DNA from 3 places in the Paenibacillus sp. CR_12 genome. Region 2 is predicted to be linked to each of the others. Evidence: riboswitches for the same ligand, from Rfam matches in the RefSeq annotation. Region 2 holds a riboswitch; each other region holds the start of a gene.
The links. Region 2 has a riboswitch for thiamine pyrophosphate ahead of tenA (thiaminase II). Riboswitches for the same ligand answer to the same signal wherever they lie in the genome.

Region 1: it holds a riboswitch for thiamine pyrophosphate, as region 2 does, so the genes downstream of both, RB297_RS10030 (YkoF family thiamine/hydroxymethylpyrimidine-binding protein) here and tenA (thiaminase II) in region 2, are expected to answer to the same signal.
Region 3: it holds a riboswitch for thiamine pyrophosphate, as region 2 does, so the genes downstream of both, RB297_RS28005 (ECF transporter S component) here and tenA (thiaminase II) in region 2, are expected to answer to the same signal.

The regions. Positions count from the first base shown of each region.
Region 1 covers NZ_JAVFHO010000002.1:1,378,564-1,386,475, forward strand. The annotation lists gene RB297_RS10020 (ABC transporter permease) at 1-852, opposite strand, end outside; gene RB297_RS10025 (nitroreductase family protein) at 1,375-1,977, shown strand; TPP riboswitch at 2,160-2,262, shown strand; gene RB297_RS10030 (YkoF family thiamine/hydroxymethylpyrimidine-binding protein) at 2,348-2,950, shown strand; gene RB297_RS10035 (hypothetical protein) at 3,025-3,120, opposite strand; gene RB297_RS10040 (nucleotidyltransferase domain-containing protein) at 3,238-3,936, opposite strand; gene RB297_RS10045 (class I SAM-dependent methyltransferase) at 4,079-4,801, shown strand; gene RB297_RS10050 (methyl-accepting chemotaxis protein) at 4,985-6,235, shown strand; gene RB297_RS10055 (histidine phosphatase family protein) at 6,319-6,891, opposite strand; gene RB297_RS10060 (NUDIX hydrolase) at 6,888-7,346, opposite strand; gene RB297_RS10065 (class I SAM-dependent methyltransferase) at 7,340-7,912, opposite strand, start outside.
Region 2 covers NZ_JAVFHO010000003.1:515,844-523,755, forward strand. The annotation lists gene RB297_RS14485 (BglG family transcription antiterminator) at 1-469, opposite strand, end outside; gene thiE (thiamine phosphate synthase) at 720-1,394, opposite strand; gene thiD (bifunctional hydroxymethylpyrimidine kinase/phosphomethylpyrimidine kinase) at 1,391-2,398, opposite strand; gene thiM (hydroxyethylthiazole kinase) at 2,395-3,237, opposite strand; gene tenA (thiaminase II) at 3,293-3,979, opposite strand; TPP riboswitch at 4,121-4,224, opposite strand; gene RB297_RS14510 (VOC family protein) at 4,488-4,988, shown strand; gene RB297_RS14515 (ABC transporter substrate-binding protein) at 5,610-6,635, opposite strand; gene RB297_RS14520 (FecCD family ABC transporter permease) at 6,833-7,816, shown strand; gene RB297_RS14525 (FecCD family ABC transporter permease) at 7,813-7,912, shown strand, end outside.
Region 3 covers NZ_JAVFHO010000011.1:88,837-96,748, forward strand. The annotation lists gene RB297_RS27995 (energy-coupling factor transporter transmembrane component T family protein) at 1-458, opposite strand, end outside; gene RB297_RS28000 (ABC transporter ATP-binding protein) at 455-2,131, opposite strand; gene RB297_RS28005 (ECF transporter S component) at 2,124-2,753, opposite strand; TPP riboswitch at 2,845-2,957, opposite strand; gene asd (archaetidylserine decarboxylase) at 3,123-3,926, shown strand; gene RB297_RS28015 (SDR family oxidoreductase) at 3,990-4,844, opposite strand; gene RB297_RS28020 (helix-turn-helix domain-containing protein) at 5,453-6,238, opposite strand; gene pdxR (MocR-like pyridoxine biosynthesis transcription factor PdxR) at 6,298-7,764, opposite strand; gene RB297_RS28030 (pyridoxamine 5'-phosphate oxidase family protein) at 7,892-7,912, shown strand, end outside.

The DNA.
Region 1 (7,912 bases), on a different contig from region 2:
GATCCGGCCAAGGATGTCACAGAACAGTACGAACCCGGCCCCCAGCAGCGCGGTATGCGAAAGGCTTTTTTTCAAGTGGTCCCCTAAGTACAGACTGACAATATTAGGTATGATCAGACCAAGGAACGGAATCACGCCGACGGTCAGCACAACGGAAGCCGTAACCAGCGCAACGATGACCAATCCCAGGTTCACGACTCGCCGATAATGAAGTCCCAGGTTGGTTGCGAATTCCTCTCCCATTCCGGCTACCGTAAACTTGTTGGCAAACAGGTAAGCCAGAATCACAAGCGGGATACTGAGATACAGCATTTCATATTGGCCCTTCATGATCATGGAGAAATCGCCCTGCAGCCAAGCCGACATATTCTGTATAAGATCATATTTGTAGGCAAAGAAGGTCGCGACCGAGCTGACGATGTTACCGAACATAAGCCCTACCAGCGGGATGAAGATCGCGTCCTTGAACTTGATCCGATCCAGTATCTTCATGAAGATAAAGGTTCCTGCCAGTGCGAATACGAATGCCACGAGCATTTTGATAAGCGGGCCGCTTGTCGTAAAGACGAGCATGGCAACCAAGATCCCCAATCTGGCGGAGTCCATAGTGCCCGCCGTCGTCGGCGATACGAACTTGTTGCGGCTGAGCTGCTGCATGATCAATCCGCAGATACTCATGCTGACTCCAGCCAAGATGAGGCTGACAAGCCGTGGAATCCGGCTTACAAGCATAATATGCTGTTGTTGTTCTGTCATCGAGAACAGTTCCAGTGGCGAGATATCTTTAACTCCAATAAATAACGAGATTATGGAGAGTACCACAACGGCTGCGAATAAGTATCTAATCTTCATGGTTCTTCCTTCTATGCGTATGTCTGTCGAAACTCCGGCAGTCAGCAATTCCCCAACCATTCTCATTGAGATTGATTATCAATTGCGTTCTGATATGGATTATATCATTCTCATTCTCAGTCGACAAGTATAATTGAGAATCAAAATCATTTAATTTGTTCATCCAAGTATCATTTGTTCATGATTTGTTCATAATATGGAGTTTCGCAGAGATAAACTTTATATCACCGAGGCTGAGCCGCTTGGATTCGCGGTTCCCGAAATACATACGTATGTAGAAGCTGATTTAATTCTCAGTAACCGGGTATAAAAAATATAAATTAACTTTCCTTCGAAGCGTTGACAATCCCTCTAAGTTATATTAATATGCTAACATAATTATTATTTCTAACTAAACGTAAGTTAATGTGGAATGATAATTCAACGACAGCAATTCAACTCAACATGCATATTTGCTTGAATTAAAGGACATCTTTGTTATCAGGCTTATGCAAACATGATTACATCAGGAGGTTTTTTTCAATGTCTAAAGATTTTTCAGCAGCACTTAAGCATCGCCGTTCCCATTATGCCATCAGCAAAGACCCGGTCATTTCCGACGAACGCATCCAGGAGATTGTTAATGAAGCCGTTAAATATACTCCGTCTTCTTTCAACTCCCAAAGCGCACGCGTCGTTGTACTGCTTGGCGAACAGCATGACAAACTGTGGAACCTGACCGAAGGCATTCTGAAAGAGGTTGTCGGAGACGAAGAGGCTTTCAAATCCACAGCTGAAAAAATGGGTGCATTCCGTGCTGGATACGGCACTGTTCTCTTCTTCGAGGACAATAACGTAGTTGCCGACCTGCAGCAAAAGTTCGCGCTGTATGCCGACAATTTCCCTGTTTGGTCGAACCAATCCAACGGCATGCTGCAATTCGTGGTATGGACGTCCCTCGAGGCAGAAGGCCTGGGCGCATCCCTCCAGCATTACAACCCGTTGATCGACGAGAAAGTGAAGTCCGAATGGAACATTCCGGAAAACTGGAAGCTGATCGCTCAAATGCCTTTCGGCAAACCGGTTGCAGATCCGGGCGAAAAAGAATTTGCGCCGCTTGAAGATCGCGTGAAGGTATACAAGTAAGCCATAGCCGGCCTAAGCCGCCTACCCAAGCCCTGAGGATTGGAATAGGCGGCTTTTTTATGGTGCCCTGCCATTGAAAACCTGCCGGCAAAACGATACAATAACACAGGAAGCAGGCCTTTCGCCTTCTGATCTTCGGAAGTTCTTGGAGCCGGCTTGATACCAACTGCATATTTGATGTTTGGCTGTACTAGGGGTGCCATGTGCTGAGAGACGGCGGACCGCCGTTAACCCTTATCACCCGATCTAGATCATACTAGCGTGGGGAAGTGTAGCATTTATGTTTATTTCTTTGCGTAGGCATAACTGCACTTCTTCATGGGGTGCGGTTTTTTTGCGTGGACTTATACAATGGGGAGGAAAAAAATTTATGAATGAGCTTGTATGCGGAACCAGCCGGATCGTGGGTTGCCGGTTCTCGGTATTTCCCATGACGGATCGGTTCGTGGAAGTGATCACGGATGCGCTTCGTTCCGTGGATTCGGAAAAGGTCTGGATCCAAACGGATGATGTAAGCACTTGTATTCGCGGACGTGCGGAGCATGTGTTTGATGTGACGAGAGCAGTATTCGCTCATGCCGCGGCTAGCGGCGTGCACACGGTGTTTAACGGTACTTATTCTATCGGCTGCCCAGGCGATACGGATGCCGATGCGTATATGAATGAGGATTCGACCCGCTTAAACCACGATATCGGGGAACGCGCCGATATCGAAACGGCCTGCCAATTCGCGCTTTACCCGATGGGTAGCGCCAATTACATGGATGTCATTTACGCAGAAGTGGATCGTGCGAAGGCAGCGGGCACATTCGGTGGAAGCGTTCATTACGCCAGCCGATTGGACGGGGCGTTGTCCCGGGTGTTCGGATCACTCGAAGACGCGTTCCAACATGCGATTCAATCCGACAGCAGCCATCTGGTCATGACCGCGGTGGTTTCGGCCCACAGCCCATCCCCCAAAGCCAAAGCTTAAGGTCCCTTTCCAACAGATAAAGGCCCGGCACGCGCCGGGCCTTTATCAATTGCAGGCAAGAATATTGAAGGTGTTTAAACCCAAGCACTCAAGATGATTACGAGCAGGATAAAGAGAACCAATATAGTTCCTACTGAATTGCCCCATGCGCCGCCGTATGCTCCGCTCATGAAGATCCCTCCTGGATTTAAAAGAATGACGTGAGTTAATCACGTTATTATTTTATTGCTTATGGCGGGCGAGCGTCACGGCTAATGTACCCCCCTCCTTTTTTATGCAGGGCTTATTTATTCCTCATAACCGACCAGCAGCCTGCCTCCGTACGGCCTGAGCGCTTCCTCCGTCACTGCAATAAGGTCCGCAGGATCGTCCTCCCGATAAATCGCCAGAAGCGCTGCCTCCAGTCGATCCCCCATAGCTGGGCTATAGCGGTTGAATAAACGAAACAGCATCTTCCCTTCACCAGTCCACTCCCGGTTTGCCCTCAGCACGAATTCGCATAGAGTCGACGCTATTTTGTGTACAGTAAACCATTTTTCGCCTTCCCTGCGGGGACTTGTCAAGTCCAGCAAAAACTCGGTCAGGATGTAGCGGTATTCGGCAATATCGCTCGACGACAAGGGCATGGGGCCGAAATTCAAATCATTCCGGGCATCCGCCCGCACCTCTTCTCCCTCAGGCAACGAACGCAGCACCGTACCTTCGGCGACCATCCGCTGCAAAGACGGATTCGCCGCCAGCACTCCCTCGTCGAAATATTCGCGATAGGAGGATAAAGACAATATGAATATTTCCGCGATCCAGCCATGCGCCTCGATCGTCTTCCTGCTGAAGTCATATCCGTCCCGTTCAATGACGATGATGTCCAGATCGGATTGTTCATTATATTCACCACTGCTCGCGCTGCCGCCAAGTACGGCAAGCAAGCAGTCGGGATAATTTCGTTGCATGACGCGTATCGCTGCCTCCGTCGGTTCCAGTCTCATGGCCGTTTCCTCCAGTAATTCTCTCATCCGCCACAAAAAAGGGCTCAAAATATTAAATTCAACGAAAACCCCAAACGTACCTGAATCATATGGTAAATAAACGATTACCCGCATTGACGATAAGGAAGAAGGGATAGATGAGATGAATTACATTCACATGCTCTCCAGATTAGGCATGGGCAGTGCCCACCCGGGAGGATTCGAGGCAACCCTCAGAATGCTGAAGAATTATCCCATTCAACCGGGCAGCCGCATTTTGGAGGTAGGGTGCGGAACCGGCAGAACCGCCTGTCATCTTTCGGAGATGGGTTATCAAGTGACCGCCATTGACCTGAACGAAAATATGATCAAAAAAGCCCGCGCAAGAGCCGAAGCCATGGGTATGGACGTGGAGTTCCTGCAGGCGGATGTATGCGCGCTGCCTTTCGAAGACAACCGGTTTGATCTGATCATGGCCGAGTCCGTCACCGTATTTACGGATACCTCGAAATCGCTGCCCGAATATTACCGCGTTCTGGATCGCGGAGGCGTCCTGCTGGACAGGGAACTGCTGCTGGATAAGCCGATGCCGGAGCCGAAGCTTAAGGAGCTGCTCGAATTCTTCGGCATTCCTAATCTGATGATGAGGGAAGAATGGGCGGGGTCCCTTTTGTCTTGCGGTTTTAAGCAGGCTGAATTTTTGGAGTACAACCACTTCAACGAGCAATTAAAGGAAGAGCAAACCCGTCATCTGGATGCGTTTGAGCAGCGCGATAAAGGACTCCTGTTCGATGCTGCGCTCTGGGAAACGCTGTTCAAGCATGACCGCATGATTCTGGATAATACGGATTATCTCGCTTCCGTCTTATTTCGTGCGGTGAAATAATCCGGCTTCATCTCTATGCATCAAGAGGGGATCTGCATATGGCTATGCTTCCCCTCACTCCCATCACATTCAGTTCTTTCGACCTAATTCAACACTTTTTGTCAATTCGTTATATCTAGTTTAGCCCGTCGATGCTATAATCATGGTAAATATATCCTATGTTGTTGAGGAGGACTCATTCTTATGGCATGGTTCAACAGACTCCCTATGTCTCAAAAAATCACCGCAGCCTGTTATCTCATTGCCGCTTTGTTTGCGGTACCCATGCTGCTTGCGTTTATTCTGATGGGTAAAGCAATCATTGGCGTGGTCATCGTCGTGGTACTAACCGGGCTTACTTTTCCTCTTTCTCGCCTCATTGAGAAAACGCTTACGAACTCCTTCGCGGAAATCTCCAGCGTTTCCGCCAAAATCGCCAAAGGCGACTTCACCTTCCAGGTGGAGGAGGTGGGAGGCATGAACGATCTGAGCAGAACCTTCAACAGCATGGTGGACAAGCTTCGCAAAATATTGCAGGAAACCTCGGATATCACCCGTCAGGTGATGACGTCAAGCTCAAGCATCTCGATTAAAAACCAGGAGCTTATTCAAGTGATGAATCAAGTCTCCCTTTCCTCCAACGAGCTGGCCGTCGGCGCCAACGAAATTTCGGAAGACGTATCCGAAATGACGCATTCCATCCGTGAGATCGAAGAGAAGGTCAGCAATTATACGCATTCGACTCAGGAAATGAATACCCGCTCGATCGAAACGCTGGGACTGGTTGAACAAGGAAGGGATTCGGTAGCCAAACAGTCAGCAGGGATGCAGCGAAACATTGAAGCGACAGCCAAGGTTTCAGAATCCATCGATGCGTTAGCCCAAAGCGCCAGGGGAATCACGAAGATTACGGAGACGATCTCCGAGCTTGCCGATCAGACCAACCTGTTGTCCCTGAACGCATCCATCGAAGCGGCCAGAGCTGGCGAGCATGGCGCAGGCTTTGCCGTTGTCGCCCAGGAGGTGCGTAAACTGGCCGAAGAATCTACGTCTTCAACCCGGGAAGTATTCAATCTCGTTCGGAGCATCGAATCGGACATCAAACACGCGTCCCAAAACATCAAAATCAATGAGGAGGTCGTCAGGCAGCAGACCGAAATGATCCGCGAAGCAGAGCTTGTGTTTATGGAGATCGTAAACAGCGTGCAGTATATTTCGGAACAGATCGCCGCTTTCTCCAAGGAAAGCCAGTCCATGCTGGATAGCGCGCAGAGCATTTCTTCCGCGATTCAGAATATATCCGCGATCACGCAGCAATCCGCTGCCGGAACGGAGCAAGTGTCGGCCTCCATGAACGAAGGCATCTCGTCGATCCAGAAGATGGCTGAAGAAGCGGAAGCGATGAATAACGCCGTTTTCCGGCTGCAGAAAACCATCAATATTTTCAAATTTTAAGCAGCGAAGCAGTCTACATAAGCTCGCATTTATAGTAACTAAACTTAAAGGCCAAGAATCTATCGAGATTCTTGGCCTTTTTATCATCCTTCCTCTTGATGCTCGCTCCATAACCGCGCGAAGTTCACAAGCCGCCCTTCCTCAAATTCGGCGCGGTAAATATCAGGCAATGTGGTTCCCAGCCAAAAATGATAATCGAAGCGCTCATCATAATGCTGGAGCATGAGTGTCATGATATCGCCGTGCGTCCCGATCACTACCCGCTTGCCTCCATATGCATTCAAAATTATCTCGAAGGCCCGGATCGCACGGCTTTGCGCGGCTTTACCGGATTCTCCTCCGGGGAAGGAGAAGGCCGAATCCTGGAACAGTTTCTTTTTGGCATCAAGGAAGGAATGTCCCTGCAAATCGCCGGCCATCCGTTCTCTTAAGTCCTCCTGCTCCGCAATCGGTAATCCTAAAGCGTCCGCCAATGGTTGGACCGTGTCCTTCGCTCGCTGATAAGGGCTCGACAGGATCGCGTCAATCCCTTCATCCAGCAGCATCTCCTTCACTCGCTCCGCAGCATGAGATCCCTGCGCCGACAATTCACGAGACCGTTCCTTCCCCTCGATAAATGGGGATTCCGCATGTCTCACAAAATATATAATCGTCATTCTTCGATCCCCGCTTCTGGATTCGTCTCTAATTCGGGCTCCATCATCATCTCGACAAACGGCGTTAACGGCAGCAATCCCAGTGTGTCAATCGGAATCCATTTGGCTCCCAATGAGTCTTGACCGTCACCGTCCGTTTGGATTCTAGCTTGATCATCCAGCAGCTCGACATCATAAATAATGCCGATATGATGCAGCTCTTCCATCTGATTCGCTTCATACTGATACACGATCGTATAAGAGACGGCCGTCCGAATGCTTCCCTTAATTGAACCAAGTCCGGTCTCCTCCATAAATTCGCGCTGAAGGGTATGCTCCGGCTCTTCGCCGAACTCGATCGAGCCGCCCGGTAAATCCCACTTCCCCTTATGCGGCCCTCTCGCTTTCTGGATCAACAGGATATGATCATGCTGAACCAGTATTCCATAAACGCCGAGATGCGTATGTTTCACCATGGTCCATCCCCTCCCTTTCTCGCAGTGAAGGTCATCCATTGACTTCGGAAAAGAACGTCTCTCCCCTCCTTCACTTCTTGAATATCCTGCTGCACCTGCCGCCTCGTTAAGATTTCCCATTCCGAATACAGCTCATCAAGGATGGAAAAGGCCCTTTCGGTCGACAGATTCAACTCGATTAACCCCTTTTCCTCCAAACCAGTCTTCCGATCGATTTCCTTCACTTCCGTACTCATCATGATGCAGTGAATGCCCTGGTCCACGGTTCCAGCCTGCATTTGTTTGACCTTACATACGAAGGCTTCTTCCGAGCTCAAATGCTCCAGGCATGAACAGGCAATAATGTAGTGATAAGTCGCCTCGGCAATTTCGTAATGCTCCACGTCTGCTGCAAGTGCCTCGATGCTTGAGCTTACGCCGTACAACGCGGCATACTGCACCAGCTTGTCGATAGCCGATGGCAGCAAATCCACGCAGATGACCTGCCCGTTCCCCGATTGGATCCGCTGCGCAACCGGGATACTGTTACGCCCGACGCCACATCCCAGATCCAGTACCCGCAGATC
Region 2 (7,912 bases):
CCGAGCCCTCAATCATGAAGCCTACTCGCTGCTTCGTCATTAAGCTCAGATCAAAGCTCCGCAGCCAGCCCTCAATCTTTTCCATATCCCGACGGATAATCGCCTTGTTCACGTAAAACGGTGAAGCCAGGTTCTGCAGGGTTACGGGCTTCGCGTTCATCAAGAGCCGATATGCCAGGTGCAGCACCCTTTCCTCATCGGATTCATCCTCGGCGGTACTCTCGTTGGAATACAAGCGGCGGAATAAATCAGCCTGATCCGCTTCCCCGATCTCCAGATAGACGCCAAGTCCCGGCCTTTTCACCAGATGGCCGCTGGAGTGCTTAGCTATATATTCTTCAATCACCTTCAGATCGTTTCGGATCGTCTTCTCCGAGCACTCGGTCTGATCCGCCAGATCCTGAACGAGCCACAGCCGGTTCGGTTCCATTAACAAATTGCGAAAAATCTCTTTTTGCCTATTATTCATTCCGATCCCCTATTCAACTTAATGGGAGTGCTCACTCATCGCAGAGCGGGTGCATTGTCCTACGTATATCATATCCGGGTCTCTATGGCAAACTGATCTGGGAGGTTACACGAGAGTGGATCAAAAGAAATGGCATATTGACGGAAAAGCTGAGCATATACAGTATTCTAAAATCCGACGTAAACAAAACAAGGGTGCCGCAGAAGTCGGCCCCCTTGTTTCATGATCCGATTTTAATCCCTCTTACATCTTAAGAAATTCTTCCGGTCGTACATCGTATCTTACCTATAAAAGCCTCTACAACTTCCCGCGCCGACTCCGCTCCCGTCACGGCGGATATCACCGCGACGCCATCCGCACCCGCTCCAATCACTTCCTCCACGCGCTCCACGGTAATCCCGCCGATCCCAACGATCGGCAGGTGGATTCCAGCTTCGCGAAGCTCATGGAGAATGGCCGGGCCTTGCGCAGTTATGGCATCATCCTTCGAGCGGGTCGGATAGATCGGCCCGATGCCAAGATAGTCTGCGCCGTGGAGAATCGCGCGCCGCGCTTCCTCCACCGTGTGGGCGGAAACGCCGAGAATCCGGTTGCCGATCCGCTCGCGGACGGAAGCCGCGGATTCGTCGCCCTGGCCGACGTGCACGCCGTCGGCGTTCAGCTTCAGTGCCAGCTCCACATCGTCATTGACGATGAAGGGCACGCCCGCTTGACGGCACTGATCCTGAATCCGGCGAGCCAGCCGGATCATCGCGTCCCCGGCGAGTGCTCCTTGCCCCTTCTCACGGAACTGGACCATGGTTGCGCCTCCAGCCAGTGCTTCCTGCAGGACCAAGCTTGGCTCGACGCTGCAGTTCACGCTGCCGAGCACGAGGTACATCCGCAGATGCCGCCTCATGATCTCGGGGGCCACTCTGCCCGTCATCGCAGCACCTCCTGACGGCGGCGATTGTATGCCCAATGATTGGTCGGCCCCTGCCCCTGCCCCAGGTTTAAGCCGTCCTCAATGGCGGCTTGAATGAATAAGCGCCCGCTCTGAATCGCATCGAGTGCGCTCAAGCCTTGGGCCAGGCCTGCGGTAATGGCCGCAGAGAAAGTACAGCCGGTTCCATGTGTATGAACGGTATCAATTCGTTTGCCATATAAATCTGTGAAGGCCGTACCATCATAAACGATGTCGATGACCGGAAGACTTTCCGGATAACCGTCATCGTTGGAAAAGAGCGGGCGGCCCCCCCTATACTCCCCAGCAGGCATGGCAGTTCTCGTTAGACCGTGCGTCCTTTCGGATTGAGGCAACTCTTCCTGCTGCATACCCGCCGTTATAGCCGGTCCCCTGTCTCTTTCGTGATCCGTACCTTCATCGCTTCCAAGGATTCCCTCGTCATGACCGCCTTTGATCACTACGATCCTGGGCCCAAGAGCATGAATACGTCTCGCCGCTTCTTTGCGATCGTTCATCGTGCGGATTCGCATCCCCGCCAATACTTCGGCCTCCGGTATATTGGGGGTGACAATCAACGCCAGCGGCAGCAAATCTTCTCTTAAAGCCTGCACCGCTTCGCTTTGCAGCAGCTCCGCTCCGCCCTTGGCGATCATCACGGGATCGACAACGACCTTCCCCCAGCCGAATGCCCGAATCCGGTCAGCAACCAGCCGAATGATCTCGGCGTTGAACAGCATGCCCGTCTTCAATGCATCTACCCCGAGGTCCGATCCAACCGCTTCAATCTGCTCCGCAGTTGCTTCGGGCGGCAGCGGATATACGCCGTGAACCCCCAAGGTATTCTGCACCGTGATCGCGGTAATCGCCGACATGCCGTACACGCCGAGTTCCTGGAAGGTTTTCAGATCGGCCTGTATGCCGGCGCCGCCACCGCTGTCAGACCCGGCAATCGTCAGGGCACGGGGTATGCGAGCCTCGCTCATCGCGTGCCTCCGGCAGCCGCCGCTCCCGCTTCCAGCACAGCGGCATACCCTTCCAGCGATCCTGGATGAAGCTTCGTCAGCTCGTCCAGGAAAGTTATCTGGAAGCTTCCCGGTCCCAGATCTGCCGTTCGCTCAGCAGCTTTCGCCGCCGCGGCCCCATAGAAGGCCAGACCCGCCGTACCTGCAAGCAGCAGGTTTGCTTCCACCGCGGCAAAGGCACCCAGCACCGAGGTCAGCAGGCAGCCTGCGCCGGTCACCTTCGTAAGCAGAGCATCCCCTCCGGTAATGATGCGCACTTCCGTTCCATCGGTAATCACGTCCTCTTCACCGGTAATGGCCACGATCGTGCCTAACTCGCGCGCCGCCCGCACGGCCAGCTCGGCATGATTGCTGCCTGCGCTATTGCCTGCGTCTACGCCCTTGATCTCGCGGACCTCCCCGATAAGGTGAGCGACTTCAGCCGCATTTCCGCGCACGAGCGAAACCTTCACCTCGCTTAGGATCCGCAGCGCCGACTCCGTCCGAAAACGGGTCGCTCCCGCGCCGACCGGGTCCAGCAGCACCGGCACGCCATGGGCATTCGCCGATTGCCCCGCGATAATCATCGCATCCACCAGCTCGCGGTTCAGCGTGCCGATGTTCAATACGAGCGCGCCCGCGATGGCGGCCATATCCGCCACTTCCTCCGGCGCGTAAGCCATCACCGGCGACGCGCCCAGCGCGTACAAGCCGTTAGCCGTAAAATTCGTAACCACCACGTTCGTCATATTGTGAACGAGGGGGCTCGTCTGCTGTACCTTCGTCAAAAGCGCCGAAACCTCTTTTTCCCATGAATGCATTTATATCAGCCTCTCTTCGCTATAATGGAATTCCATGTGCTTGTGATCATTGCTCTTACAGCACCGCAGCCTCCAGCTGCACCGGCCACTCCTCCTGCTTATAAGCCATGTCCCAGAACAGATACTCCAGCTGGCAGCTCAGCATGAAATGCTCCCTCATCCGTTCCCGCTCGGCTGCCGTCGCACGATCCGCCCATGCATCGAGACGGTCGCGGAATTTGGCTGTCGCGTCTTCCCCCCGGTTTCCGTAGAAAGAAATCCAGTCGTAAAACGGATGGGAGGCATCCGGCTTCACCTCATTCAGCAGCTTGCGGCCAATCTCCAGGTACGTCCATGGGCACGGCAGCAGCACGGCCATAATCTCCCCCAAACTACCCTCATGCGCCACCGTCAGCATATGACGGATGTAATGATGCGCGGACGGAGCCAGCGGATATCCTTGAAGCTCTTCATAGGTCACCCCGGCGGCTGCGCAAAAATTCTGATGCGGGTGCACCTCGCTGTGCAGAATGAATGAAATCTGTTCGTTAAAGGCCGCAATCTCTTCACGGCTGATCGATTTGGATATGGCTATTCCGTATATCCGCATGTAGGCATTCAAATACTCAAAATCCTGCTTCACATAGTGAATCAGCTGCTCCCGCTTCAGATTCCCCTCGGCAATGCCTTTTACGAAGGGATGATCGAAGATTGCTTGAAAAATGCCTCCCGCCTGCTGACGGAGCTCTTGCGTGAAACTCATCTTTGTCCCCACCTCCAACATATTGAAGAGCAGGAAGTCCGTAAGACACGACTTTTCAGACAACGCTAAAAAGCCGCCCCGAAAACTGGAGCGGCTTCGTCAACAAGCCCGGGTGCGCCAAAAAAACGCACCGAGACCTCATATTCGAAGGCTCCACTTTCCTACGCTAGTACGAACTAGATCAGGTTCAAAGGGTCCAAGATACGCTCTTGTCTCAGCCGCCAACGGCTCCCCTAGTGGACTTCCTATTCTTTTGTCTAATACTGTACATAGGTTTGAGGGTGGTGTCAAACGTTAACAGTTTGTGGACGGAACCTCAAGCTCGAACCTTCCTCCGACCGCGTGATTGTGACGATGTACCGTGGCGGCTGTCTTTTCGCAAGATAAAAACGCAGGCTACCCCAAACTCATTCCGGAAACACTGACGCTCGGCTGTCATATATGCCCCTGCATAATGAGTGCATAAGCACAATTCAAATAAATGAAATTTAAAGGAGCGAGCGTATTTATGACGTACCGACCGAAAACGGTTAAACCCATTCCGGATGGCTACACCTCCGTGACGCCGTGGATCATCTCAAGAAACTCCGCAGCGCTGATCAATTTCCTCAAACAGGCATTCCGAGCCGAAGAGCTTGCGCGCGTCTATGTTGGCGATGGTGTCATCGGCCATGCCGAGGTGCGAATCGGGGATGCCGTCGTCATGATGTTTGACGCAAAGCCGGAATGGCCGGATAGCCCGGCATACCTCCGTTTGTATGTTGAGGATTGCGATGACGTGTATCGGCAAGCGCTGGCCGCAGGAGCGGTCTCGGTGACGGAGCCAACGACCTTGTTCTTCGGCGATCGGGTGGGACGGGTACGGGACCCGTTCGGCAACTTATGGTGGGTACAGACACGAATGGAGGACCTCACTCCGATGGAAATGGAACAGCGTGCCCAAGACCCGGAATACATTCAAGCGATGACCTATGTTGCAGGGGCGGAGATCGTGGTGAAGATGTCGTAAAAAGTTACCGTGAAGCGAGCGTTATTACAGGGAGGACATGGGTGGATTCGGTGTCCCAGGGGTGTGCATGGATGGCGCCGACCAAAACAACTTAGAACACCATAACTTAGAGTAGCTTTGGGTTAGAGGTAGAATCCGGTATATAGTTGGTGCTACTACTGGTCTTGGTACTACTACTGGTCTTGGTGCGACCGGTTGAGGAAAGCGGACTGAAGATACGTTATTTAGCTGAAAAGGCGTAATTTTTGATGGCTAACGGACACCAGATACGTTATTCATAGAATATGATGGCAAAAGGACAGTCTATTGCGGAAATAAGGGATCCTGTGTCCGTTTGATCTGAGAATCGCGGGTTAATCAGGGAAATAAGGGACCCTGTGTCCGTTAACAGGTCATGGTTAGCGGCATGATGCCCGGAGTTGGTTAGGCTGTACTGGCGAGCGATGTGACATACAACTGCATACCGGCGGTACTTCGACGTAGCGATGTTACCGACGCGCGATGTTAAAAAAGGAGGCATCCCAAAAGATCCCAGATCTTTCGGGGTGCCTCCTTTATCCGCTTGTTCCCAGCATCTTCCGCTATACGATGATACTAGCTTTCAGCATCCGTCTTCATCCCTTACTGAATGCCGTAAAACTCCTGCAGTTGGTCGATCATCAGGTTGGCCGCCAGGATGCCGCCCGCCGTATTCCAGATCGCGTCATCCACTTTGTGGGCTTGACCGTTCTTCACAACGTTCAGGTTCTTCCACAGCGGATCGTTGATCCATTCCTGCTCGGTCTGGTTGGCGCCGCCATCCCCTGTCTCATAAGTGAAGTAGAACAGTCTGTCGGCTTCCACCTCAGGCAGACGTTCCTTCGTGATCTCGTCCACGAAATCGTCCTTGGCGTTCTTGGTCATGTCGTTGCGGGCAATGCCGATTTTATCGAAAATAACGCCCGAGAACGTATTGGTGTGGTACACCCGCGTCTTGCCTGCCATGAAACGAACCACGGAGACGGTTTCGTCGACCTTGCTTCCAGCCTTCTCTTTAAACTCCTGGATCCGCTTGTCGTAGGCAGCCAAGAGTTCTTCGCCTTCCGACACTTTGTTCAGCGCCTTGGCATACAGTTCAAAATTGTTCTGCCACTCGCCGCGAAGATCCTCGGCAAAAACAGTCGGCGCGATCGCCTTCAATTGCTCGTATACTTTTTCCTGACGCATCTTGTTGCCGATGATCAGGTCAGGCTGCAGACCCGCGATCAGCTCGATGTTCGGCTGGCTCTCTTCCCCGACAACGGTAACGCCTTCCATCTGGTCTTTAATATGCGGATACCAAGGATCCCCCGTCCAGGATCTAACGGCACCTACCGGCTTCACGCCCAAGGCCAGAAGCGCCTCGGTTCCTTCGTTCGTGAGGACGACGACCTTTTGAGGCGTTCCTTTGATCGTTTCCGTCCCCATGGCATGCGTAACTTCATACGATTCGCCGCCGGCAGCAGCGCCGCTGTTGCCCTCTGCGGTATTCGTCGTGTCGCCGCCCGCGTTGCTTGTCCCTTCTTGCGCCGGGCTTGCTCCGCACCCCACGAGAATCACGATCATGATCAGAGCCAGCAAGCTAAACTTGAGGCCTCTTGCCCGTTTCTTTGCCATTCCTGTTCCCATTCCTATCTAAATCCCCCTTGTGTCATATCCCGCTATTTGAAAACCATTATCAATCACTGATTCAAAACTATAAAGGGTTTCGTGAAAAATATCAATATATTTGTGAGAATGATTATCAAGCTCATTGACAGATACCGTCCCTTCACCTAAAATTCATATGAACTTAATTATTCATGGACTTAAGAAAGTGAGCATATATGCGCGTATTCGGACTATTGATATCGCTATTGGCGCTGGCCGCTGCCGTCATGGGCAGCATCGCATTCGGAGTAACGAACATCCCTCTTTATCAGGTATGGGAATCGTTCACTCACTTTAACGGAAGCAACGAACATCTGATTATTCTCACGGCAAGGCTTCCTCGAGCGCTAATTGCCGTCGCCGTGGGGGCGTGCCTTGCGGTTGCGGGTGCGCTCATGCAGGTCATCACGCGCAATCCGATTGCGTCGCCAAGCACGCTTGGCGTGAACTCCGGCGCGGCTTTCTTCATTATTCTGGCATCGGGCTGGCTGGGCATTGGCGGACTTCAGTCCCTTACCTGGGTCGCGTTGATCGGAGCCGCCGTCAGCGGCGGTATCGTATTCTTCCTCGGCAGCATCGGCAGGGACGGCATGACGCCGGTCAAAATCACCTTAGCGGGGGCTTCCATGGCCGCTTTCTTCCACTCCCTGACCCAAGGATTAATGCTCTCCGACGGCAAAATGTTCGATCAGGTGCTGGTATGGCTGGTCGGTTCGGTAGCCGGACGCGATTTGAACCAGCTAACCGCCGTATGGCCGTACATGGCCGTTGGCATGCTGGCTGCGCTGCTGCTGGGACGACATCTGAACGCCCTCTCCATGGGAGACGACATCGCTCAGAGCCTCGGGCAAAAAACCGCACTCATCAAGCTGTTAGCTGCTGCAGCCGTCATCCTGCTGGCCGGCGGCTCCGTAGCGGCGGCGGGACCCATCGCATTCGTAGGGATCATCATCCCTCATATCGTTCGGTATTTAATAGGAAATGATTATCGGTGGATACTACCTTACAGTGCGGTGTTTGGCGCACTCCTGCTGGTGACGGCCGATCTCGGCTCCAGATACATTGCCATGCCGAAGGAAGTCCCTGTCGGCGTGATGACTGCAATCATCGGGGTGCCGTTCTTCGTGTACATAGCCAGGAAAGGAAGGCGAGCACAATGAGTAAACACCGCATATTCCGTTCCCGGAACGCCAAAGTCTCGTTTATGCTGGAGCGAAGAACCCTATGGGTGTGCCTGATCCTATTCGTGCTTTGCA
Region 3 (7,912 bases), on a different contig from region 2:
GAGGCCATGAAGCTGTACGCATACTTCGGCGCCAGCCTCAGCTTTTGCATCAGGCTGTAGAACAAATCCACCGAGGACGTTGTCGTCACGAGCAGCAGCCCTTCTGACGCAAAGGCAATCCCCTTAAAGCCCAGATGCAGTCCCCGATAGAAGCTTTCTTCCGATACCCGGAACAATCCCCATTCCCACCAGATCGTCTCCCCCTTACCGAACAGCATCATGGAAGAGGCGGACGATATGAAGGCAAGCAGGAACGGAATGAAAAACAGCAGCATCTTCCACGGCTTCACCCCGCTGAGCACCACGAGGCAAATCATAAAGATAAAGGCCTGATACATGACGAAATCAAGATCATGGGTCAGCACCGTCATAAAAAACAGCGCACAGATCAGTCCCAGCTTCACCACCGGATTCGCCCGGTGCAGCCAAGTGATCCGCACAGGATTCCATATATTCATGCGTTCACCCCCGTATGGAGATGACCGGATGCAGCCAGCGTATCCCGCGACGCATCGGTATGATTCGCTTTGCCCGTCTCCCGTCCGGATTCCGTCCCGCTACACCAGCGCGGGGAAGGCAAACTTGACGTCAACCGCCCTTCCCGAATCTCCCAGATGTGCGTGGCCGCCCGCTGCGCGATCTCCATTTCATGGGTCACCATGAGAATGGCGGTTCCGGAGCGGCGCAGCCGTTCGCACATCTCCAGAATCGCGAACGTGTTCCGCGCATCCTGTCCGAAGGTCGGTTCATCCAGGAGCAGGACGGCCGGCTGCCTTGCCATGGCCGTGGCAACGCTCAGCCGGCGCTTCTGGCCTGTCGACAGCTGGTACGGGTGCCTGTTATCCATGCCGTCCAGCCCAAAGCGTTCCAGGCAGCGGTCGGCCCGTGCCTTCGCTTCTTCCGGCGGCATATGGTCCACCAGCAGCGAGTACATCACCTCATCGCCGATACGTTCCGTCAGAAACTGAAGCTCCGGATTCTGAAACACGAATCCGATTTGGCGCAGCTGCCGCTCTCTCTTCTTCCGCACTTTCCTGCGCTTGCCCTGGATGACCTCCTCCCCGCAGAGCACATAGGTCCCTTCGGCGCGCAGGAGCCCCATCAAACTGAGCAGCAACGAGCTTTTGCCTGCGCCGTTGGGCCCGATCACCGCAATGAAATCTCCGGGGTATACCTCAGCCGAAGGAAGAGAGACGACCGGTTTCTCCCATCGCAGTCCCCGGAAATCATCTAACCGAATGACAGGCTCCCCAAGGTGGGCATACGATGAGTCTCCCTTAGGCATGAGACTTCCCAGCTCATCGCCTGGCGCGTCTACCGGAGCAAACAGCTCCCTTCCTGCCCGAGACTCCGCATAATCCTCCCAAACGCCGGGATACCAGATGCCATACGCCTGAAGCTCGCTCGCATATTCGGCGAATATCGCTGCCGGCGGACCATCGCCCAGAATGGCGCCATCCGGGGTGAACAGCACCACGCGGTCCACGTATTGGGCCATTTCTTCAATCCGGTGCTCCACGATAATCAGCGTACGCCCTTCCGATACGGCCTTCACCGCTGACCAGATTTGCTCCCTGCCTTCCGGGTCGAGCAGGGCGGACGGCTCATCGAGGAACAGCACCTCCGGCTCCAGCAGAAGGGCCGAAGCCAGCGCAAGCCTCTGCTTCATCCCCTGCGACAGATGACCGATCGGCATATGCAGCTCCTGAAGGTCAAGCCCAACCTCATGCAGGACGGCTTGCATTCGCTCCTTCATCTCGTCGCGGGGAACGCTGAGGTTCTCCAGCACGAAGGCCAGCTCTTCATCCACGTACGGCATGCAGAACTGGGTATCCGGATCTTGGAATACATATCCCCAAGAGCGAGGCACCAGCTGGGCTTCGCATTTCATCGGCACCTCCGTGGCGCGGGGAATCATCCCGCTAAGCACCTGAAGCAGCGTGGATTTGCCGCAGCCGCTCGGACCGAGCAGCAGCACCTTTTCCCCGCGGGCAGCCGAGAAGGACAAGTCCTTAAACATCAAACGCTCCTCGCCCGGATACTTCAGGCGCAATCCCTCCACATGCACGGCCTGCTCCGTAACCGCCTCCGCGGTTGAAGACGAAACCAAGCGGGCGGCGGTTTTAGACATGACGCGGATCATCCAGTGCTTCATAATCCTTCTTGGACGCAGGGCGCAGCAGGGATGTGACGCCCGTACGGTCCAACGCTTTGGCCAGCAGCAGCATGAGCAAGCCGGCAATGACGGCGCCGCTGAGAATCCGCATGCCATACTTGGCGAGGAACATCCAGGTCTGAAGATCATCGGTATAACTGTAATAGAAGTCCATCACCATCGAGCCGACCGCCGCGCCGGCCCCGGCAATCGCCACCGTCCACGCCGAGGTGCTCCGGTAACGGAACGCCGCGAATACCAATTCCGCGCCCAGCCCTTGAATGAGACCGTACAGCAGCAGCGTCAGTCCCCAGCCGCTCCCGAACAGCACTTCCACGTGGGCCGCCGCCACCTCCGCGATGATGGCCACTCCCGGCTTGCGGATCAGCAGGTAAGCGAGCGTGGCCGCTGCGAACCACATGCCGTATAACAGTTCATCCGCTTCGAAGAACAGCGGTTTCAGCAGATTGTAAACCGATCCCCAGAAATGATAAATGACGCCAAGCACCAGCGATACCAGCACCGTCACCAAAATATCGCTTAAACGCAGCCCTTTTCTAGGCTGTACCCCCAATTTTTCCTGCACTGACGTTCCCATAACAACACATTCCCCTCTCCACCGCTATTTTTGTATAAACACAACAAAAAACCGTCTGGAAAAACGCGCAGACGGAAAAATAGGCCCTATGTAGGCAGGGTCGGATATTCTCTACGCTGGCATTACCCAGTTCAGATTAACGGTCAACAGCGGATAGCAGCTGCAATCTCAGCCTGATTCACTCAAGCCCCCGTATTCCCTATTCGGTTTCATGTTAATCTTAAAATACACATTCGTTCCCCAATTAGCAAGAACCTTTTTTCAAAAATGGCTATTTATTGATTTCCGGCTCATTCTATGTCAATATCAGAGTGATTGGCTTTTCCACCAACGTTTTATTGCCGACACCTATGCACAAAGGAGAATGACATGGCTAAACAATTGCTGCGTCTGATGACCGAGCTGTCCTCCCGCAAGTGGCTGTCCCGCATCATGGGGCATTGTTCCCACAGCCGGCTGAGCCGTCATCTAATACCTGCATTTATACGAATCTACCAAATCCCGGCGCATGAAGCGGAGAAGGAGATCCACGAATACCGTTCGCTGAACGAATTCTTTTCCCGCCGGTTAAAAATAGGCCTCCGCGCCATAGACGACACCGCCGATGCCATGGTAAGCCCCGTCGATGCCACGATCTCGGCGATGTGCGCCGTCAACGCCGGCACCATCCTCAGCGTCAAGGGACAGGATTATACCCTGAGCGAGCTGCTCGCCAAGTCACCGAGAATGGAGAATTATATCAACGGTTATGCATTCGTATTGTATTTAAGCCCGACCGACTATCATCGCATACATTCCCCGGTAACCGGCATTCAAGCGGAAAGCGAGCATTTGAAGGGCCGGGTATACCCCGTGAACGATTTTGCGATGACCCATATCCGAAACGTGCTCAGCCGCAACGAGCGCCTCATTACCTACATTGCCCATGAATTCGGCGAAGTTGCAGTCGTGAAGGTCGGAGCCATGAACGTAAGCAGCATCCGTTATGCCGACGAGAGCGTGAAGAAATACGACATTGGCGACGAACTTGCGTACTTTGAATTCGGCTCTACCGTCGTGCTCTTGACGGAGAACGGCACATTTACACCCCGCGGTGACTTGGAACCGGGCTCCAAGGTGAAGATGGGAGAACTGCTCGGTTTGCTGCACCCTTCCACGGCCCGAAAAGGGTAATTCCTTTCACCTTCCAAGCATGCGCTATAAGCTAAGTCCATGAAACATTCGATGGATGAAGGATTACCGCCTGCTCAGCAGCCGGTAAATGATCCGCTGAAACAGCCGATCCGGCAGCAGTCCCTTGATCCGCGCGGTCAGCCGCGTGCCTCGGGGCAGCGTATAGCGGAACCTCGGTTTGGTCATGGACGATATGCTTGCCACAAGACGGGCTACTTCCTGCGGATCTCCGCTTTCCCTGGCCGTCCGCTCGGAATAGTCCAGCACGCCCTTCAGCAGACCGCTGTAGGGTGATCCTTCCTTGACCGCCAGCTCCCCAAAACTCTTATTCCAGATCGGCGTGCCGTAGGCACCGGGCTGGACCAGCACGACATCGATGCCAAAGGGCATCAACTCCATGGACAGGCTCTCGCCGAACCCCTCCAACGCAAATTTGGACGCCGCATAGGGACCATAACCCGGAAAGCCGACCCTGCCGCTAATGCTGCTCATGAGAATGATTTTGGACCGTCCGGTCTTGCGCAGCAGCGGGAGCATATGCTGCGTCACCGATACGGTCCCGAAGAAATTCGTCTCCATCTGCTTTCGCCAGCCCCCCAGCGGCACTTCCTCCACCATGCCGCCCACCGCCTCGCCGGCGTTGTTCACCAGCACGTCCAAGCGGCCGAACTTCTGCTCCAGCGCCAAAGCAGCAGCCTTGACCTGCTCCTCGGCACATATATCCAATCGGAAGATGTGAATACGCCCGGTAACATCTGCTTGTTCAGCCTGAGCCAACAGCTCTGCTGCCGCCTCAGGTCTCCGAAGACCCGCGGCCACGTCATAACCTGCTTTTGCCAGCTCCAGACTGATCAGCAGTCCGAACCCGCTTGACGCGCCCGTGACCAGCGCAACCTTCCCTGCTCCCGCCGTTACCATCGGATCACCGCCGGCTCCGTCGATGCCACTTTCTCCTTCACACCCGTCACCCTTCCTATATCCAAAATGCCTAATCTGTTTCGAGCTTTGCTCTTAAGCGCTTTATGTATATTCCCAATATATCAAATGTTTGCAATGCAGTCCGAGTCCTGACCTATAAAATTAATCCCAATAAAAAAGGGAGCTTGTCAGCTCCCTTTTGCGTGTTTCCAGCGAAATGCGTATATGATAACGGGATTCACCCGTATGTAGGCCAAGGTCCTTTAAAACCAAACGTCCTGATGATTCGGATTCGTTGTCTTCATGCGGCGCAAGCGATTTCTGAAAATACCGCAGCCGCCACGACTGAAGAAACGTCCACGCACCCGTCTTCTTGGGCTCATTCCCCTCTCCCCCCTTCATAAGAAAAACGTCTATCGACGTACTTGCATAGAAGACAGACCGCATTTAACGGAAGTTTTTCTTGCGATATCAGGAAGGCTCTTGCTTCGAATTTATACTTTCTGATATCTTAAAATGAAACTGTACGTCGTTTTTACCCTAAATCGCTTGCTATGAAACCCATAGGCCCCTTCCACCAAGCAGGTAAGTTATGGAAGGGCGGGGAATCACCGAATTTCGGATGGGCTCTTGCCCGTATACTGCTTAAATTGTCGGCTGAAGAAGAAAATATCCCGATAACCCAGCGCGTCGGCCACTTCCGTTACGTTCATCCCTTGATGCAGCAGCAGATGCTGCGCCCGCTCGATCCGCATCTGAATGATATAGGATTGCACCGGCGTGCCGATCAGCTCCTTGAACTTGATCGAGAAGTAGCGGGGAGACAACCCCGCTCTGGCCGCCAAATCCTCGACCCGATGGGGAACCCCTGGGTGCTGGCGGACGTAATTCGCGATTTCATGGATCGCCTCGGACAGCTGATTGCTTGCTTTTTTGACCACCGGCGCATCCAGATCCGAGCGCAGCAAATGAATCATCAGCTGCTTCAGAATGAGCTGGCCCTCTTCCAGTGAACCATAGGGCTTGTCCAGATACAAACGCACATAGCGTGCAAGCAAATATTCGAAATCCATCGTTTCCGTCAGCTTGCGATAAGATGCCGGAATCTCTTCGACCGGGTCGGTCACGTCAAAATGGATATATGTCAATACGAGCGGCTTCTGCGGATTGTGCGTCGCGCTCGTATGATCTCCGGGTCGGAACAGGAAGCAGCTTCCCTTTCCCACGGTAAAGGGCTCGTCATTTAGCTCGACCGTGCCTTCGCCGCTCCATACATAGAACAAATCGTAGTTCTGCATGGGCCTTTCGCGTTTTTGCCATTTCCAGCCCGGCTCGCAAACGATTTTGGCAAGCGCAGGCATGATTATAAACGAAGACGGCGATGCATTCAGCATCTCGTCATAACCCCCTCATCTCATTCAAAAATTGACCTCTTTCCCATCATACCCGTTTTTTATGTTTTTTGCATGTCCCGCCATGCCTGCGCCATCCGGGCAACCCCTTCTTCGATGCTGGAGATGCCGAGATGCGAGAAGCCGAAGCAGGCGGCAGGCGGCCCGGGCGTACGATGATAGGCCGCCGCATCCCGAAACATGACGCCGCGCTTGCGGGCAGCCTCCTGGAACAGGGCATACTCTTCCGCGGAGCGCAGCCAGTTCGCGTATACGTGAAGGCCGGCATCGCCGGGGTGAAGGCGAAACAAGCCCGAGGCATGGGTTTCCATCCCATGGCGAAGCGCCTCATACCGCGCGCCGTACAGCCGGGTCATTCTTCTGAGATGCCTCCCGTAACCTCCCCTTACAATAAAGCGGGCCAAGGCGCGCTGCTCCAATACGGCTGGCGAGATCGGCTCGTACAGGGCCTTGGCCTGAACGACCGCCTCAACCAGGCTCGGGGGAAGCACGGCATAACCGATGCGGAGGCCGGTGAACATCGTTTTGGAGAATGAGCCGACAAAGATGACGCGTCCCTCGTCGTCCAGCATTTTCAGAGGTTCGATCGGCTTGCCGCCCCAGCGGAATTCGCTGTCGTAATCATCCTCGATAATAAAGGCCTGGCGGCTTCGCGCCCAATTCAGCAGCGCCCTTCTTCGCTCCAGCGGCAGCACCGCGCCGGTCGGGTATTGACGGCTGGGGCTTACGACAAGCAGGCCGGCATCCCATTCGCACGGAATCAATCCGGCATCGTCGACAGGGGACGGCAGCGGAATCCCTCCGCTCAAGCTTATGCCCCGGTGGATTCCCTGATAACCCGGATCCTCCATCACCACGTGATCGCCGGGATCAACCAACAGCTGGAACATCAGGACAAGCCCCTGCATGGAACCGCTGAAAACCACGATATGCTCGGGATCCGCCTGTATGCCCCGCGTGAACCGAAGGTGTCCGGCTATCGCCCGGCGCAGTTCGATATCCCCTTCCGGGGGCGCTCCGTTCTGCAGCTCGGCTCCCCCGCTTCCGCCTGCATAGGATAACGCGCTCCGCCACTCCGAATAAGGGAAAGCCTCCATGGGCATCCTCGCATTCGCGAAAGAGATCGTACCCGGGGGAGGCTCCTTCAGCAGCAGCTGTGCCGAGACATATTCCCCGCTTTGGCTCATCAGTCGCTGCCCCCAAGCGGAGAGCGCCGGCGCCCGCTCGGCCAATGGCGGCTGGCCTGCCGTGGCAGCGATTCCCTCGGCCACGTATGTTCCGCTGCCCTGCCGGGATACGACATAGCCCTCGGCCATGAGCATGTCATAACACTGCGCGGCCGATCCCCTGGACACCCCGTAGAGCCTGGCCAGCTCGCGGGTTGCGGGAAGCCTCGTGCCTTCCGGCAGCTTGCCGCTATGAATCGCGGCGCGAATCGCGTGGTACAGAGCCAAATATTTATATCGATATTGTTCCACATAGGTCTCGAACGGCAATCCAAGCTCCATGGCGATGTCTCCTCTATTTTGGGATTACGATCAAATTGGACTATACAAATTACTCTAAATTGGCGCTTTTTCCTTGTCAATGAACATCGTATGCTGTTATTCAAAATGATAGGGGGAGCATGTAACCATGAGAAGAGACGAATTTGCG